Linked DNA regions of Planctomyces sp. SH-PL14. The protein of the gene in region 1 interacts with the protein of each later gene in a pairwise test. Links are inferred from orthologs where the notes say so. Each region holds a gene or a part of one and is shown on either strand. Other genes may lie near its edges. The genes, in order: aceE and nth.

Evidence for each region.
Region 2: the proteins of aceE (region 1) and nth interact in binary tests that used the Escherichia coli proteins (3 or more experiments, as listed by UniProt). The link is inferred for Planctomyces sp. SH-PL14 from one-to-one orthologs.

What each region holds. Positions count from the first base shown.
Region 1 is NZ_CP011270.1:133,532-142,018, reverse strand. Bases 1,972-5,298 are described here. They hold aceE (pyruvate dehydrogenase (acetyl-transferring), homodimeric type), read left to right. Parts: upstream 1,972-2,356; coding sequence 2,357-5,098; downstream 5,099-5,298. Outside these bases: VT03_RS00555 (ATP-dependent helicase), read right to left, coding at 1-630; VT03_RS00550 (hypothetical protein), read left to right, coding at 1,415-1,891; VT03_RS00540 (threonine aldolase family protein), read right to left, coding at 5,530-6,609; VT03_RS00535 (DUF1559 domain-containing protein), read right to left, coding at 6,750-7,745; VT03_RS00530 (endonuclease/exonuclease/phosphatase family protein), read left to right, coding at 8,035-8,487. UniProt on the Escherichia coli protein: Component of the pyruvate dehydrogenase (PDH) complex, that catalyzes the overall conversion of pyruvate to acetyl-CoA and CO(2).
Region 2 is NZ_CP011270.1:2,422,614-2,430,615, forward strand. The notes cover bases 2,922-5,763. They hold nth (endonuclease III), read left to right. Parts: upstream 2,922-3,912; coding sequence 3,913-4,614; downstream 4,615-5,763. Other genes in these bases: VT03_RS09495 (hypothetical protein), read right to left, coding at 2,922-3,220; VT03_RS09500 (DUF309 domain-containing protein), read right to left, coding at 3,240-3,668; VT03_RS09510 (hypothetical protein), read right to left, coding at 4,950-5,763. Also shown: VT03_RS09480 (3-oxoacyl-ACP synthase III), read left to right, coding at 197-1,255; VT03_RS09485 (hypothetical protein), read left to right, coding at 1,677-2,006; VT03_RS09490 (6-pyruvoyl trahydropterin synthase family protein), read right to left, coding at 2,056-2,466; more of VT03_RS09495, read right to left, coding at 2,594-2,921; more of VT03_RS09510, read right to left, coding at 5,764-7,052; VT03_RS09515 (UbiD family decarboxylase), read left to right, coding at 7,414-8,002. UniProt on the Escherichia coli protein: DNA repair enzyme that has both DNA N-glycosylase activity and AP-lyase activity. The DNA N-glycosylase activity releases various damaged pyrimidines from DNA by cleaving the N-glycosidic bond, leaving an AP (apurinic/apyrimidinic) site.

The DNA.
Region 1 (8,487 bases):
GTCGAGCTGGGACCGAATCTCCTCGTGGTCGGTCAGCATCTTGGCGACGTGGAGCAGCAGATCGTCGAAGTCGACGCTGTTCGCCTCCAGGAGGTACTTCTGATAGCCCGGATAGACCTTGGAGAGGATCGCCTGCCAGTGGTCGCCGATCGAGTTCAGGTACTTTTCCCGGTACTCGTCCGCCGTGATCAGGTCGTTCTTGAGGTTGCTGATCCGGTAACCGAGCTTGTCCGGCGGATAGGTGACGGGGTCGATCCCCAGTTCCTCGACCACGCTCCGCATGGCCCGCTTCTGGTCCTGATCATCGAGGATCGTGAAGTTGGAGCTCAGTCCGACGGTCGGCCCGTACTGCCGCAGCGTGCGGACGCAGAACTTGTGGAAGGTGCTGACCCAGACGTTTGACTCGGGCAGGAGCGTCTCCACCCGCTCCTTCATCTCGGCCGCCGCCTTGTTCGTGAAGGTGATGGCCAGAATGCTCCGGGGCGAGATCCCGCGCTCGACCATGTGCGCGATCCGCCGCGTCACCACTCGTGTTTTCCCCGAGCCCGGTCCGGCCACGACCAGGAGCGGGCCGTCGACGTGCTCCACGGCGGAGCGCTGGGGAGCGGTCAGTCCATCAAGAATCGACACGTTTCGCCTTCCTGGGCCAGTAGTGAACAAACCATCATACTGGATCAGTGGCGAAGACGTAGCGTGGCTGGTGTCGACTCGTTCATGGGGGCATTTCGCTGGATGGTGGTCGCCAAATACGGCCCTTACCGGGTCCAGGGGCACCCTGGTGGGGAGTGCAGAGGGGCCTGTGTTGTTTTCTTGGCCCTTTGCCCGCCGGACGCCGTCTCGTCGAGAGATGTCTGAAGGAGTGAGTGTCCAAGCGCGGACCACGTGCCGTATGTCCCCGCACCAACTCGCGGGAATTGCAGAGCGAGCGGTGAGGATTGAGGGAGTCCTCATGGCTGGTACCACAAAGGGGACATCCATTGTGTACCACGGTTCCTCACAGGAGTGCCTCCGGCGGCAAGGGGGCGTGGCCCCCTTGACCCCAGACTGCCGTCGCACGTTGGGCGTGAGCGAACAGTGCCGTGCCGGCCAGGACGCGGTTCGAGCCATCCCTCGTTGACCAAACACCATCCAGCGAACGCACCCGCTCAGGGGGCCCCGGCTCCGGCGGGCGAAGGAAAAGCCAACAGAATCGAAGCGGGACACCAGGAGCCCCGGAGAGTCGCCGCAATGCTGTCAAGACGTTTTCTGCGGATTGTGCGGACTTTGACGCCGGCGCCTGCCGATAACGATGGTGAGCGCTGAACCATCAGCGAGGCTCTGCCGACGGATGTCGGGGCGAGTGTCCGCAGCGCGGACAGGGATACGCCGCAGCCTGTCCTTGATGATTTCACCAGGCCCAAGGGAGGGGCTCCGCATGACCACCCGTTCCGCCATGTCCGTCACGATCTGTGCCCTGGCCGCCAGCGCCATGACGGGCTGCAGCACGTCGACCGTCACCCGCGCCCAGAACGCCGCCATCCAGCCGACCGGCTTCGAGCACCACGACCCGTACCGTCCGGGCGGACCGGTCCAGAACGCCGCCGACCACGTCTACGGCGAACACACCACCTTCCACCAGGGCGTCGCCCCGGCCGGTTACGGCAACTGCCCGAACGGCAGCTGCCCGCCGCAGGGCTACGCCGGTGGTCCGGGCTGTCCTCCGGGAGCCGGCGGACACGGTCACTTCGGCCACATCGGACCGGACGGCGACTGGTACCCGACCCACCGCTACTCCTACAGCTACAAGACGCCGCAGAACCTCGAATACCCGCCGCCGCAGGTCCCGGGCGGTGCGGTCGTCTATCCGTACTACACGCACAAGGGCCCCAGCGACTTCTTCCGGAAGCACTGAGATCCCGGGGGGGAAGGGGCGTCGGTCCAGTCCGCGCCCCGATCACCCACCTCTGATGCGGGCTCGCCCGTGCCGCAGTGACGACTGCGGCACGGGCATTTTTGTTGACGCGTCGAGACCGTTACCGACCGACGCATCGAATCCGATTGATGGATAAGGTCCGGTCCCGCGTCCCCCCGGAAACGAGACTGCCTCCGGTAGCGACTGGCGAATTCTGCTGTCCACCGCACCGGTTTTGAGACCGCCCCGCGACGGGGTTTTGCGTTTGCCCCAGTTCGCTACAATTCCCCGGTTTGGCAGCCCGGAAAGTCGCCGGCGGCGTCCGGTCCCGTTTTCCCCGCTGCACTGCCTGGTCTGGCCTCCATCGGATGGGGGGGGAGACCGCTCGACTGCCTGCCACGGCCCCGGCGCGATGGCCCCGGCCGCCGAACTGTTAGCGAAATCTTCGGTTGGAGAGAGTTTGAGATGTTGGATTCGACCGCTTCTGATCCGAACGCGACCGACGGCGCCGTACACGGGATCGACCCGCTCGAACTTGAAGAGTGGTACGAGTCCCTCGAAGACGTCATCCATCGTTACGGACCGGACCGCGTCCAGCAGCTCCTCGTCAACCTCCGTGAGCGGGCCTACCTCCGCGGGGTCATGATCCCCTTCACGGCGACGACCCCGTACATCAACACGATCGGTCTCGAAGATCAGCCGCGGTATCCCGGCAACCTCGAGATGGAACGCCGGATCAAGAGCTTCATCCGCTGGAACGCGATGGCGATGGTCATTCGCGCGAACCTTAAAACCGATGACGGCCGCGCTGGCGGCGTCGGCGGTCACATCTCCACCTACGCCTCCTCCGCGACGCTCTACGAAGTCGGCTACAACCACTTCTTCCATGCCCGGACGCCGGATCACACGGGTGACATGGTTTACTTCCAGGGGCACGCGTCCCCGGGGATGTATTCCCGCGCCTTCATGGAAGGGCGACTGAGCGAAGCCAAGCTCGACAACTTCCGTCAGGAAGTGAACCGCGGCGAAGGGCTCTGCAGCTACCCGCACCCGTGGCTGATGGAAGATTTCTGGCAGTTCCCGACCGTCTCGATGGGACTCGGCCCGATCTGCTCGATCTACCATGCCCGGTTCCTCCGCTACCTCCAGCACCGCGGCCTGATCGACACCAGCAAGTCCCGCGTCTGGTGCTTCATCGGCGACGGGGAAGTCGACGAGCCGGAAACGCTCGGCGCCATCACGCTGGCGGCCCGGGAAAAGCTCGACAACCTGACTTGGGTCGTGAACTGCAACCTCCAGCGGCTTGACGGTCCGGTCCGCGGCAACGGCAAGATCATCCAGGAACTCGAAGGAGCCTTCCGGGGTGCGGGCTGGAACTGCATCAAGGTTGTCTGGGGCAGCGACTGGGACCCGATCCTGGCGAAGGACTACAACGGCAAGCTCGTCAAGCGGATGGGGGAGATCGTCGACGGCCAGTACCAGAAGTACGTGGTCTCGAACGGCGATTACATCCGCCAGCACTTCTTCAACGATCCGGAGCTGCAGGCGCTGACCGATCACCTCAGCGACGAACAGCTCACGAAGATGCGCCGCGGCGGTCATGACGTTGAGAAGGTCTACGCGGCCTTCAAGCACGCCACCGACCACAAGGGGGCCCCGACGGTCATCCTGGCCAAGACGATCAAGGGATATGGTCTTGGCGAGGAGGCAGAAGGGCGGAATATCGCCCACAACCATAAGAAGTTCAAAAAGCACGAAGCCGCAATCCGCTACGTACGGGACCGCTTCGGGATCCCGGTCGAAGACGCGGATCTGGAGAAGGTTCCTTACTACAAGCCGGCCGAAGACAGCGCAGAAATGGCGTATCTGAAGGCTCGCCGCGAGCAACTCGGCGGCAGTATTCCGGCGCGGAACCCGACAACGGACAAACTCTCGATCCCGGCGATCGACGACAAAGTTTACGCCCGGCAGCTGAAGTCCGAAGGGGCGATGGCCTCCACGACTCAGGCCTTCGGAGCGATCCTGCAAGCCTTGATGAAGAACAAGGCGATCGGAGAGCGGATCGTCCCGATCATCCCGGACGAGGCCCGGACCTTCGGTTTCGAAGGGATGTTCGCCGCCGTCGGGATCTATTCCAGCAAGGGGCAGCTGTACGAGCCGGTCGACAAGCAGCTCGCAGACGGCTCCCCGAACATGATGTATTACAAGGAGACAACCGACGGCCAGATCCTCGAGGAGGGGATCAACGAGGCCGGCGCGATGGGCTCCTTCGTGGCGGCCGGGACCGCGTATGCCAACCTCGGCATTCAGATGATCCCGTTCTACACCTACTATTCGATGTTCGGGTTCCAGCGGGTCGGCGATTTGATCTGGTTGGCGGCTGACTCCCGTTGCAAGGGATTCCTCATGGGAGGAACCTCGGGCCGCACGACCCTCAATGGGGAGGGGCTTCAGCATGAGGACGGGCACAGCCAGCTGATTGCCTCGACCGTTCCGAACCTGATTGCCTACGACCCGGCCTACGCCTACGAACTGGCGGTCATCCTCCAGGACGGCCTGCGTCGGATGTACGTCGAGAATCAGGACATCTTCTACTACCTCTCGATCTACAACGAGCAGTACGAGATGCCGTCCATGCCCGAAGGGGTGATGGAAGGGATCCTCAAGGGGATCTACAAGTTCCGCTCGACTGACAGCGGCAGGGAGCAGAAGGTCCGCCCGCAGCTCTTCGGCAGCGGCACGATCCTGAACGGTGTCCTGAAGGCCCAGCAGATCCTCAAGGAGAAGTATGGCGTTGGGGCCGATGTCTGGAGCGTCACGAGCTACAACGAACTCTGCCGCGACGCGATGGAAGCCTCTCGCTGGAACCGCCTCCACCCGGCCGACACGCCGAAGAAGGGCTATCTCGAGGCGGTGCTGGCGGACGCCAAGGGGCCGTTCATCGCCGCGAGTGACAATGTCCGGGCCGTTCCGGACCAGGTGCGGCAGTGGATCCCGGGCGATTATGTCGTCCTCGGGACCGATGGTTTCGGCCGGAGCGATACGCGGCCGGCTCTCCGGCGGCACTTTGAGATCGATGCCGAGTGCACCGCCTACGCGACGCTCGAGGCCCTGGCCCGTCAGGGAGCGTTCGACAAGGGGCAGCTGCCGCAGGCCCTCAAGGACCTGGGGATCAACCCGGACAAGGTCGCTCCGCGGACGGCGTGAGCTGGTTGGTGCGTGAGTTTACGAAGGGGCGTTCCGCGAGGGACGCCCCTTTTTTGTTGCGCGACCGGTCGGTTGCGCATCTACTCGGACCACGTCCTCGCCGGCACGGCGATGCTACCTCAAACCCATCGTGCCACGGCAGCCGGGGGTCAAGGGGGCCACGCCCCCTTGCCGCCGGAGGCACTTCCATGAGGAACCGTGGTAAGCAATGGATGTCCCCTTTGTGGGACCGGCGTTGAGGACTCCCTCAAAACACACCGCTGGCTTCGCAATCCCCGCGGGTTGGTGGGGGGGCATACGACACGTTGTCCGCGCCTGGATACGCACTCCTTCAGACATCTTCCGACGAGCCAAGCCTCCGGCGGGCAAGGGGCGTTGCCCCCTTGCATCCCCCACCAGGGTGCCCCTGGACCCGGTATGGGCTGGCTGGCTCAGTAGGGGCCGGCGACCTTGGCTCCCACTCCCCCCTTCCGAGGATGCGACACGAGATCCACCACAATCTCCGCCGCCCGACGCACCTGCTCCCGATTCACGTCCAGATGCGTACACGCCCGCAACCGCTGCTTCGCAATCCCATTGATCTTCACTCCCCGCTCCCGGAGAGCCGTCGAAAGATCCGCCGCCGTCCCCCACTCCGGAGCCACTTCAAAGAACACCAGGTTCGTCTCCACCTTCGCCGCCTCACAGCGGATCACCGGAGACCGGCTGACGATCTCCGCAAACACCCGCGCATTGTCATGGTCTTCCTTCAGCCGCTCGACATGATGGTCGAGGGCATAGACCGCCGCCGCCGCCACGATCCCCGCCTGCCTCAGCGCCCCGCCAAAGATCTTCCGAGCCCGCCGGGCCTGAGCAATCACCTCCGCCGAACCGACGAGCATCGACCCCATCGGACAGCCCAGCCCCTTCGAAAAGCAGATCGAAACGCTGTCGATCCCCTCCGCCATTTCCCGCGGTGAATATCCCCGCGCAACACAGGCGTTGAACATCCGCGCCCCATCCATATGGAGCCGCATCTTGTGGGCCCGCGTCCATTCCCCGATCCGCCGGAGCTGGTCCAGGGAATAGGTCGCCCCCCCGCCGATGTTGGCGGAGTTCTCCACGCAGACGAGCCGCGTCGGCGTGAAGTGCTGGTTCGGAGCCCGGAGCATCGCCTCGAGCTGCGGAACGTCGATCCGCCCCATGTCGCCCGGAATCCGCCGGATGCTCACACCGCTGAGGACCGCCGGCGCTCCCGCCTCGTAGTTTGCAATGTGCCCGGTCTCCTCGATCAGGAGCTCTTCACCGCGCTGGCAATGGGCCCAGACCCCCATCTGGTTCGACTGCGTCCCCGAACAGGCAAAGACCGCCCCCTCCTTGCCGAGCATCTCCGCCATGCGGGCTTCCAGGCGGTTGACCGTCGGATCCTCGCCGCTCATGTCGTCGCCGCACTCCGCCTCCGCCATCGCCTTTCGCATCCCGGCGGTCGGCTGGGTAAAGGTGTCGCTGCGGAGCTCGATCACGTCGGGCATGGCCATCGTCGCCGGGGTCTTTGGACAAAGTCACCACGCGGTTCGCGGGGTGATCATCATCACTGTGGCCAATGCCCGCGCAAGAAAAAAGGGTCGATCCGGAGATCGACCCTCGCAGGATTCCGCGACTGGCGGGAGGCTCAGTTCGCGTAGATCGTCTGGGCCAGGACTTCCGAGCCGTTGCGGGTGCACATCGCCCGGAACGTCGTCGTGTCGCAGTTCTTGGCGACCGACTGCACCGAGCCGTCCGCCAGGGCAAAGTTCACGACCCCTTCGTGGAAGCTGCCGAAGTTGAAGAAGTTCACCTGGTCCATCGTCGAGGCAATCGGCGGGCAGCTCATCATGTTGTTGCTGTTCATCGACTGCGCGTTGGCCGGGGCCTGCCAGTGGGCGTCAAAATTGGGCTGATCGTCCCGCGCCCGGGCGCAGCACGAATACTGGTCCGCCCAGAACCCGAAGAGCGTCTCGCCGAACAGGAACGTGTTCGTCGTGCCGTCGGTCACGTCCCGCTGGTTGATGTGGCTGTTGTCGAAGAACATCCCGTTGTTCAGCGGGGCGTTCGGATCGTTCTGGGACCACCAGCCGAAGTTGCCACGGTAGCTCAGGAAGCCCAGGTTCTGCGGCCGGGCCGACGGGAGCGCCGCGCTCGGACAGGTGAAGGATGCGATCGGGGCGGCCCGGAACAGCGGCCAGTTGTTCATTTCCGTAATCTGCTCCGCGAAGTTGATGCGGAGCGTCGTCTGGTCCATCTGCGGCAGGATGAGCGACGGCCAGGAATAGTAGGGCTTCATCGCCCAGCCGCGGATCAGCAGCGGAGGCTGGTTCAGCGGGCGGGGAACGGTCATCGGCTGCGTAAAATTGCCGAGGTCGAGATCGCAGAGGATCTCCGTCCCTTCCAGCCAGCCCGACGGGAAGACGAAGTGGGCGCTCTCGTAGTTCATCGCCGCCAAGGCGAGCTGCTTCATATTGCTGATGCACTGGCTCCGGCGGGCGGCTTCACGAGCCCGCTGAATCGCCGGCAGCAGCATGGCGGCCAAGATGGCGATAATGGCGATGACGACAAGCAGTTCGATCAGAGTAAAACCGCGGCGATAGCCCGCCGAAGGGACAACCCGAGCCGCACGAAGCGCGTGCATAGAGACCTCCTGAGTCAGAAGCGGACCTACCGCGTGTACAGATGCTAACACTGGCCAACAGGTGATGCAATTCGTGTGTTTCCACGGGCCCCGGCTCACCCCATCGTCTCCGCGTCGGGCCCTGGAGACGACATACGGAGGAATCGTAGACCGTCAACAAACTCATTCAGGCGATTCACTCGCTCTTCAGTTCCTCCGTGTCGCTCGTTCCCACGGCAAGCGCCCGGCCCGCTGCGTTGTGGCGGTCACCTTCCCGGGGTTGTTAACTTCACGGCGAGGAGAAGTCACGATGATCCGAAAGCTCGAATCCGTGCGGCGAAGCTCATGGTTGGTGGCGGCCCTCGTCGTGCTGGCTGGCGCGGCGATCCGGCCCGCCGCCGGGGACGAGAAGCCGGGGACGTTTCGAGTCGTCGCCTACAACGTCTATGAGTGCACCGGCTGGCCCAAGGATCGAACCCAGGGGCACGTCGCCACAGCTAAAGGGCAGATGCCGGCGCGGTTCGCCCAGGAACTCGAGCTTCACGAACCCGACCTGATCAACTTCTCGGAATCCCCCCGGGAAGAGGTCGTGGCCGACATCGCGCGGCGGCTCAAGATGAACTACGTCTTCCTCCCCAGCGGTGGAAAGTGGCCCGGAGCGATCCTGACCCGCTATCAGATCGTCGCCTCGCGGAAAGCGACGGAGCTGGCCCCCACCGCCGACAAGGCTCTGTTCACGCGACACTGGGGGATGGCCGAACTC
Region 2 (8,002 bases), 2.3 Mb from region 1 along the record:
GTTCCTGAAGGGATGACGCCATCGCGAGTTCTGGTCCTTTTTTCCCTGGGGCTTGGAAGTCCGGAATCACACCGCCCTCCGGAGTCTTTGACATTCTAACCTTTCAGGAAGGCCGGCGGACCATACAATTTCCGCGGCCGTCCCCCCCGCGCTCCCCAATCTGTCCTCCGGACTTTCCGTTTCCACTGATCATCGAATGCGTTACGAAAACGTCTGTGTTGAGGGGTTTACCTGCCTGCTGCCGCCGAATGTGGTGACGTCAGAGCAGATCGAGCAGCGGCTGTCGCCTGTCTACGAGCGGCTGGGGCTGCATTCCGGCCGGCTGGAGCTGATGACCGGGATCCGGGAGCGGCGGCACTTTGATGCCGATGCGCGGCCCGGAGTCATGAGTGCCAAGTGCGCGGAGCGGGCGGTCCGGATGTCGGGGATCGACCGGAGTGAGATCGGGGTTCTGATCCACGGGTCGGTCTGTCGCGACCAGATGGAGCCGGCGACTGCGTGCTCCGTTCACCATGCGATCGGCCTGCCGGCTTCGGCTCTGGCGATGGACATCAGCAATGCCTGTCTGGGTCTGCTGAACGGGATGGTCATAATCGCCAACATGATCGAGCTCGGTCAGATCCGGGCGGGGATCGTGGTGGGGACGGAGATCGGTCTGCCGCTCGTCGAAGGGACGATTGACCGGCTGCTGAAGGATCCGAATGTCACCCGGCAGTCGCTCAAGCTGGAGCTGGCGTCGCTGACGATCGGGTCGAGCTCGGCGGCGGTTGTGCTGTGCGACCGGAGTTTGAGCCGGACGGGGACGCGGCTGATCGGCGGGGCGTGCTTTGCCGATACGGCGAGTCACGAGTTGTGCGCCGGTGGCGACAGCACTTTGAGCTGCGGTGACAATCGGCCGCAGATGAGCACGGATTCCGAGACCCTGCTGCATGCCGGCGTGACGCTGGCGACGCGGACGTGGGCGGAACTGCGGCGGTCGCTCGGGTGGACCAACGAGATGGTGGACAAGGTGTTCACGCATCAGGTCGGAAAGGCGCACCGGAAGCTGTTGCTGCAACGGCTGGGGTTGCGGGAGGAGCTGGACTATCCGACGGTGGAGCTTCTTGGCAACACCGGGGCTGCGGCGTTGCCGACCGCGGTGGCGCTCGGCGTCGGAGCGGGGCATGTCACGCCTGGTGATCGTGTGGCGCTGCTGGGGATCGGGAGTGGTCTCAACAGTGTGATGCTGGGTCTGCAGTGGGGTCAGGTGAGCTGAACGGCCTGTTCTAACCGGGTCCAGGGGGACCCTGGTCAGGGGGTGCAGGGGGCAGAATGCCTCTTGCCCGCCGGAGGCCTGGCCGTCGAGAGATGTCTGAAGGAGGGCGTGTCCAAACGCGGACAACGTGCCGGATGCCCCCTCACCAACCCGCGGGGATTGCAAAGCCAGCGGTGTCGATTGAGGGAGTCCTCAACGCTGGTACCACAAGGGGGACATCCGTTGTTGACCACGGTTCCTCATCGAAAATGCCTCCGGCGGCAAGGGGGCGTGGCCCCCTTGACCCCAGGCTGCCGTAGCACGTTGGGTTTGAGCTATCAGCGTCGTGCCGGCGAGGACGCCGTTGGAGCTGTCGAGATGTGGGTCGGCGCGCGTATGATCAGCACGTCGCTGAGGGCCGACCTTCGTGAACGGTGCTGACATGAACACCACCTGTCCCGTCTCACTCGATCCGGAGATCCGCCGGCAGGCGAAACCCTGGGCCATCCTGGGACTCGCCAGCTTCCCAGTCTTCTTCCTGTTCGCGCTTGCCCTGTTCGTCGCCCAAGCCTACGGCGTCGTCGATGCCTACACGATGTTTCGATGCGTTTTCGTGGCAGCGGCCGGCAGGCGGGTCGTCAGCCACCTCGCCGTCCGCAAGGTTCAAATCATCAGCGGCGAAACCCCCGAACCGTGGACGCGAACTCTCGTGGTGGCGAGCCTGATCGTCCTCTTTGCGATTGTCCTCGGGACGAACTGGTCGTCTGCATAACCGAGAGGCCATCGCATCAGCCATCACTCGGCGGATCAGCGGCCCGCTTCTACGGCTCGACCTTCCGGTACGTCGCACACGACCGGGGCGTCTCCCAGAGCGAGACCTCCACGACCGGAAAGCCGTGACTGACGGCATAGTCGTAGATCAACCGGGCGATGTTCTCCGCCGTCGGGTTGTCCTGGATCGTGAAGATCGGCTCACCCTGCGACCGCAGAAACGCCAGCGCCGGATCCCGCTCGCAGAGGATCATCCGGTGATCGAGCTCATCGTCGATCCAGGTCCGGATCGCGGACTTGATATCGCCGAAGTCGATCAGCATCCCGCGGTCATCGAGCTGGGCCCCTTCCATCACGATCACGGCCCGGCCGTTGTGACCGTGCAGATGCCGGCACTTGCCGCTGTAGTTCAGCAGCCGATGACCGTAACAGAACTCGATTTCCTGGCTGACGCGAAACATCCCTGACCTGACGAACGACCCCACCGGACAACAACGCCGGCCCGAATCTTACGAGGATTGGCCCGCAAAGGAAGATTGCGGCCCACACTTGGGAGCGACCGCACGAGCCATTCGAGATCGGGGGCGGTCAGTTCCAGCTGAACGGCGCCCGATCGTTCGGGAATCGTGCGGCCCGCGGGGGCTCGGCGGCGTCCCGTAGATTCGCGGCGACGGTGGGAGCCAGCGGCTGCGGATCCGGCAGCGTGGCGATCTCCGCGTCTTCAAGGAGTCCCGACGCGGCCAGCCGGACGAGCGAGGCGAGCGCGACGCGGTCGATCAGCGTCGACGTCACCGTGGGGGGGAGAGGGGCGCCCAGGTAAAGGTCCACCGCCTCCAGAAGCTCTCGAGTCACTTCCATCTCGTCGGCGGGGCCGGCGGCTTCGGGGAGTGGTTGTACGGCCACGACCTCGATCCCCTGCCGGATGGCGATGAGCTCCTTCATCTCCGCCAAGGCGACGCCCCGGACCGCCAGCAGCAGCCCTTCGGGACGTTCCACCGCACTCAGAACGCGGCAGAGACAATCGGCGGTCCCCGACAGGATCAGGAATTCGCCGCTGAGACGCAGCAGCTCCAGGAGCGGGCGGGTGGGGGCCAGGTCGGCCGCGACGGTCAGGATCCGGGTTTCGTCCACGGCGACACAGCGTCCGGTCCAGGGAACCCTGGGGGCGTAGCCGGTGAAGGGGGCGAAGTCGGGAGAGTTGGTAGCAGGATTCATTGCACCACAGATCAGCAAGTCAGAGGAGGGGAGGCCCGGAGGAGTCCGGCAACGGGGGCTGTCGGAATCCGGAGAGACGCGGGATCCGGTCGGCGGGGAGCCGGGCTCCGTGGGGATACTCGCGTCCAGCGTGGATCAGCTCGGCGAAACAGTCCTCCATCGCCCGCTCGAACCCGGTCAGGTCGAGGCCGGCATAGGAAGGGAGATAGGGTTTCAGATACCGGACGTGGGACTCGTACATCTTGCGGGCCCCGGACAGGTTTCCCTCGCCGAAGTGGAACAGGGCCACCGCGGCGTGGATCAGTCCCTGCAGGAAGTCGCGAGACTCGGAATAGGTTTCGGACCAGAGCTCTTCGAGGACGTCGTGACAGGCGAAGAACTCTTCGGCGTCGAATAGCCGAATGGCTTCGTCGAATCGTTCCGCTTGCTCCTTCTCGATGTCGTCCATTGGGCGACGAGACCTCCCTGGTCGAAACACGGATCCTCCGCGCCGGTCCGATGCGGCCTGGGGCCGGAGTCGTTCCGGGCGCCGCGGGAAACGGACGGAGGAGACTGATATCATCCTCCGCTCCGTCTGCGAGCGGCGCTCTTCGCGGTCCGGATGATCCAGACGCGCGACCGTTGGTCCGCGGTGGGGACGTTCGGCTCGCGGAGTCTAAAAGGGATGCAGCGCGACTGTCCAAGAGTTTCCGATGGCAATTCCTAAGAAAACGTCACGCAAACCCCGTAAGTCCCGCGCGCGTGTTGACGAGTCGCAACGCGTCCGAACGATCGTCGACACGCTGGCCAAAACGTATGGCGATGTGACGTGTGCGCTCACACATCGAAACGCTTTTGAGCTGCTGGCGGCGACGATCCTTTCGGCCCAGTGCACCGATGAGCGGGTGAACCAGCAGACGCCGATTCTCTTCAAGGCGTATCCGACGCCGGAGAAGCTGGCGAAGGCGAAGACGGAGGACGTGGAGCAGATCGTGAAGCCGCTGGGGTTCTTCCGGGCGAAGGCGGCGAACCTGATGGGGATGGCGAAGAAACTGGTGGAGGACTACGGGGGGGAGATCCCCCAGGAGCTGGAGGCGCTGATTACGTTGCCGGGGGTGGGGCGGAAGACGGCGAACGTTGTGTTGGGGACGGCGTATGGGATTCCGAGCGGGGTGGTGGTGGATACGCATGTGCGGCGGATCACGAACCTGCTTGGTCTGACGACGCACAGTGACCCGGAGAAGATTGAGACCGATTTGATGTCGATCCTGCCTGAGACGGAGTGGATCGATTTCTCGCATCGGTTGATTCATCACGGCCGGCGGATTTGTATTGCTCGGCGGCCGAAGTGTACGGAGTGTCCGTTGTTGCCGGTGTGTCCGCGGGTTGGTCTGCCGCCGTTAGAAAACGGATGAGCGTTGCGAAGTCGTTTTGTGAAACACAGAGAGCACAGAGGCGGGTGCATCTACGCAACGAAAGGTCATCGGGTCCAGGGGCACCCTGGTCAGGGGGTGCAGGGGGCAGAATGCCCTTTGCCCGCCGGAGGCCTGGCCGTCGGGAGATGTCTGAAGGAGTTTGTGTCCAAACGCGGACCCCGTGTCGGATGTCCCCAAAGCAACCCGCGGGGATTTCAGAGCGAGCGGGGAGTGTTCAACGCCGGTACCACAAAACGGACGCCCGTTGACTACCACAGTTCCGCAGGGAAGAGGCCTCCGGCGGCAAGGACGTGGTTCGAGACCGGAGAAGCGGACTACTCCATGTCGAACTGCTGGCGGTTCTTCTGCTTCTTGAGCTTCTTTCGCTCCTTGCGGGAGAGCTGCGAATCGTCTTCCCCCTCTTCTCTGTCATAGTCTCCCTCATCAAAGGAGACATGCGGTCCCTTGGCAGGGGGCTGGGCTGAACCGCGAGCCTGATTCTTGCCGCGCCGATCTTCCGCCGAGTCATCGGCATCCGCCTCAGGACGACTCCCGCCACCGCTCGCGACATTGACCGCCCGAGCAACCGCAACCAGCTGAGCCTCCTTACGGCTCGCCTGCTCCTTCTTGCGGGCCGCTTCCGCTTCCGCCTTCTGTCGGGCCTCGGCCGCCTGTCGCTCCCGCTCGGCGTTCTGACGCTCCCGTTCCGCGTTCTGGCGATCGCGCTCCGCAGCCTCCCGGGCCGCCTTCGTCTGAGCCTCCTTGTCAGCCTGGGCGCGTCGTTCCTTCTCCGCCTTGGCCTGCTGCTCCTTCTCGGCTTTGACGCGGGCTTCCGCGGCCGCCTGTTCGCGCTGGGCACGGGCCTGGGCTTCCTTGGCCTCCTTCTCCTTCGCAGCCGCTTCCCGAGTCTGCCGCGCCCGTTCTTCCTTCTCCGCGGCGACGCGGGCCCGCTCGGCCTGATCCGCTGCCTGACGAGCCTGCTTCTCCTCGGCCTGCCGGGCCTGCGCGGCTTCCTTCTCGGCGCGGGTCTTGGCCTGCGCCGCGTCGCGATCCGCCTTGGCCTGCGCGGCGGCGGCATCCTTCTCCTGCTTCAGCCGCGTCTTCTCGGCGTCGCGGGCGGTTCGAGCTTCGGTGTCCGCGGCCTGCCGGGCTTCCCGCTCAATCCGCTTGGCTTCCGCCTTCGCGTCCGCTTCCAGACGCTGCTGCTCGCGCTGCACGGCTCTCTCGGCCGCTCGGACGGCGTTGCGTTCGGCACGCGCCGCCTGCCAGGCCGACCAGCCCGCCGTCAGCCGTCCGAGGCCACCCAGGAGGTTGCCCGGCGACACGATCGCCAGGACGCGATGCGCCATCGCCGACACCAGGCTTCGCGCCGGAGTCGATGCAACAGGGTCCGCGTCGGCCGTCTCGACCGCCTTCTTGCGGGTCCGCTTGGCCGGCTTGGCCTCGGCGGCCGGTTCGGCGGTCTTCTTCCGGGAGAGGAACCGCGGAACGGGGAGACGGCTCAGGACCGCCGTCGGCACGAACAGCAGTCCCTTCAGCGAGCCGTAGAACACCTTCTCCGCCAGCACGACGAGGCGCGACGCCCCCTTGGGACGCATCCGCGGGGCGACTTCGTTCGTAATGTGGATCACGAACCGCGTGTGCATGAGCGTGGCGCTCGTCAGCAGCAGTTGCCACAGCGCCGTCGACCCGTGGGCCACGACGTTCGTGATCGCCGACTGCGGCAGGAGCGGCCACATCAAGGTCGTCACGGCCGAGACGCTCGCCGAGCCGGCGGCGATGCGGAGGAGCGTCGTGCTGCTGCGGCAGAGATGCATCTCCCGTCGCAGGAGCCGGATCAGCGCCATCGTGATCGGCGCGGCGGCGAGCATCCAGACGACCGTCGCGCTGTTCCAGAGGTTCAGCTCATAGTGTTCGGTCGCCCAGCGGGCCGCGGCGAGGTGCAGCGATGTGGCCTGGCAGACGCAGAACGCGAGCCAGGTCAGGCCGACCCAGTACCACAGCCGGTAACGGCCATAGAAGTCCTTGCGGCTCCGCGACCGGTGCCACAGGACGAGGAACGACAGCTGCGCCGCCCCCAGGAGGCAGGAGGTCCCGAACCAGCGGATCGGCCGGCCGGTTTCGAGCCCCAGGAGATCGCGCCAGGCGGTCCCCATTTCATCCGCCCAGAGGCCAATCCCGAGGAGGCTCAGCCACGTCACGACAGCCGCGGAGACGAGAGCCCAGCACTTCCAGGCGTCGCGGGGGATGATGCTCTGGACCCCCTTCTTGAGGAGGAGGGGAGCAGGAGGCGTTCCGTCGTCGGCGGGGGAGTTGCGATGCGGCGGGTCGATGCGGCGGCGGACAACGGAAGTCCGCTCGCCTCCCCCTCCAAGGGGAGCGAGTCGTCGTCGACGCCGTTCGAGAAGATCTCGTGATCCGGCAAACCCGTTTGCCATACCGCATCCGTGGGAAACCCGGAACCCGGCGAGTTGGGTTCTTTCCCGGTCGGGAAGGAACGGCGCGTGGGGCGCACGATCCTCTCCGCCCGGCGGGAGGCCTGGCAGTTCATCGACCAACGTTGTCCGGCAGGTGACCCGCACCCGGAACCCGAGGCGCAGAAACGGCGTGTCCTTGCCGTGAGAGGGGTTAGGCAAAGAGGTCCAGTGCGGAAAGGTCTTTCGATTCCGGGTGACTCTGCCGACAGGGAAAGCTGTTCCGTCGAAAGAGGGCGCATTCGAAGGGAGACATTTGGCTCGCGAGAACCTATAGAACGGAGCGACTTCCGTTCGTTCCCTCTGCCCGCATCGATCGACGTTCATGGGTTACCGCAATCTTCAGTCCTGTGTCGCGGATCTCGAACGGACCGGCCAGCTGGTCCGGATCCCCGTCGAGATCGACGCGCGGCTCGAAGCGGCGGAGATTCAGCGGCGGGTCTATCAGGCGGGGGGGCCGGCGATCCTGTTCGAACGGGTCCGGGGCTGCCGGTTCCCGATGGTCAGCAACCTGTTCGGGACGATCGCCCGGACCCGGTTTCTGTTCCGGGATACGATCGAGCGGGTGAAGCATCTCGTCCGGATCAAGCTCGACCCGGCGGCCGCGCTCCAGCACCCGTGGAACTCCGCTCGGGCCCTGCCGCTGGCGTGGGCCATGCAGCCGAAGTACGTCTCACGCGGGCCCGCTATGGCCCACGAGACGACGCTCGATCAGTTGCCGCAACTCGTCTCGTGGCCGAAGGACGGCGGGCCGTTCGTTACGTTGCCGGCGGTCTACACCGAGGACCCCGACGTCCCCGGATGGCGGAAGTCGAACCTGGGGATGTACCGCATCCAGATGGCGGGGAACGAGTACGCTCCCAATCGACAGGTCGGGCTGCACTATCAGATCCACCGCACGATCGGCGTCCATC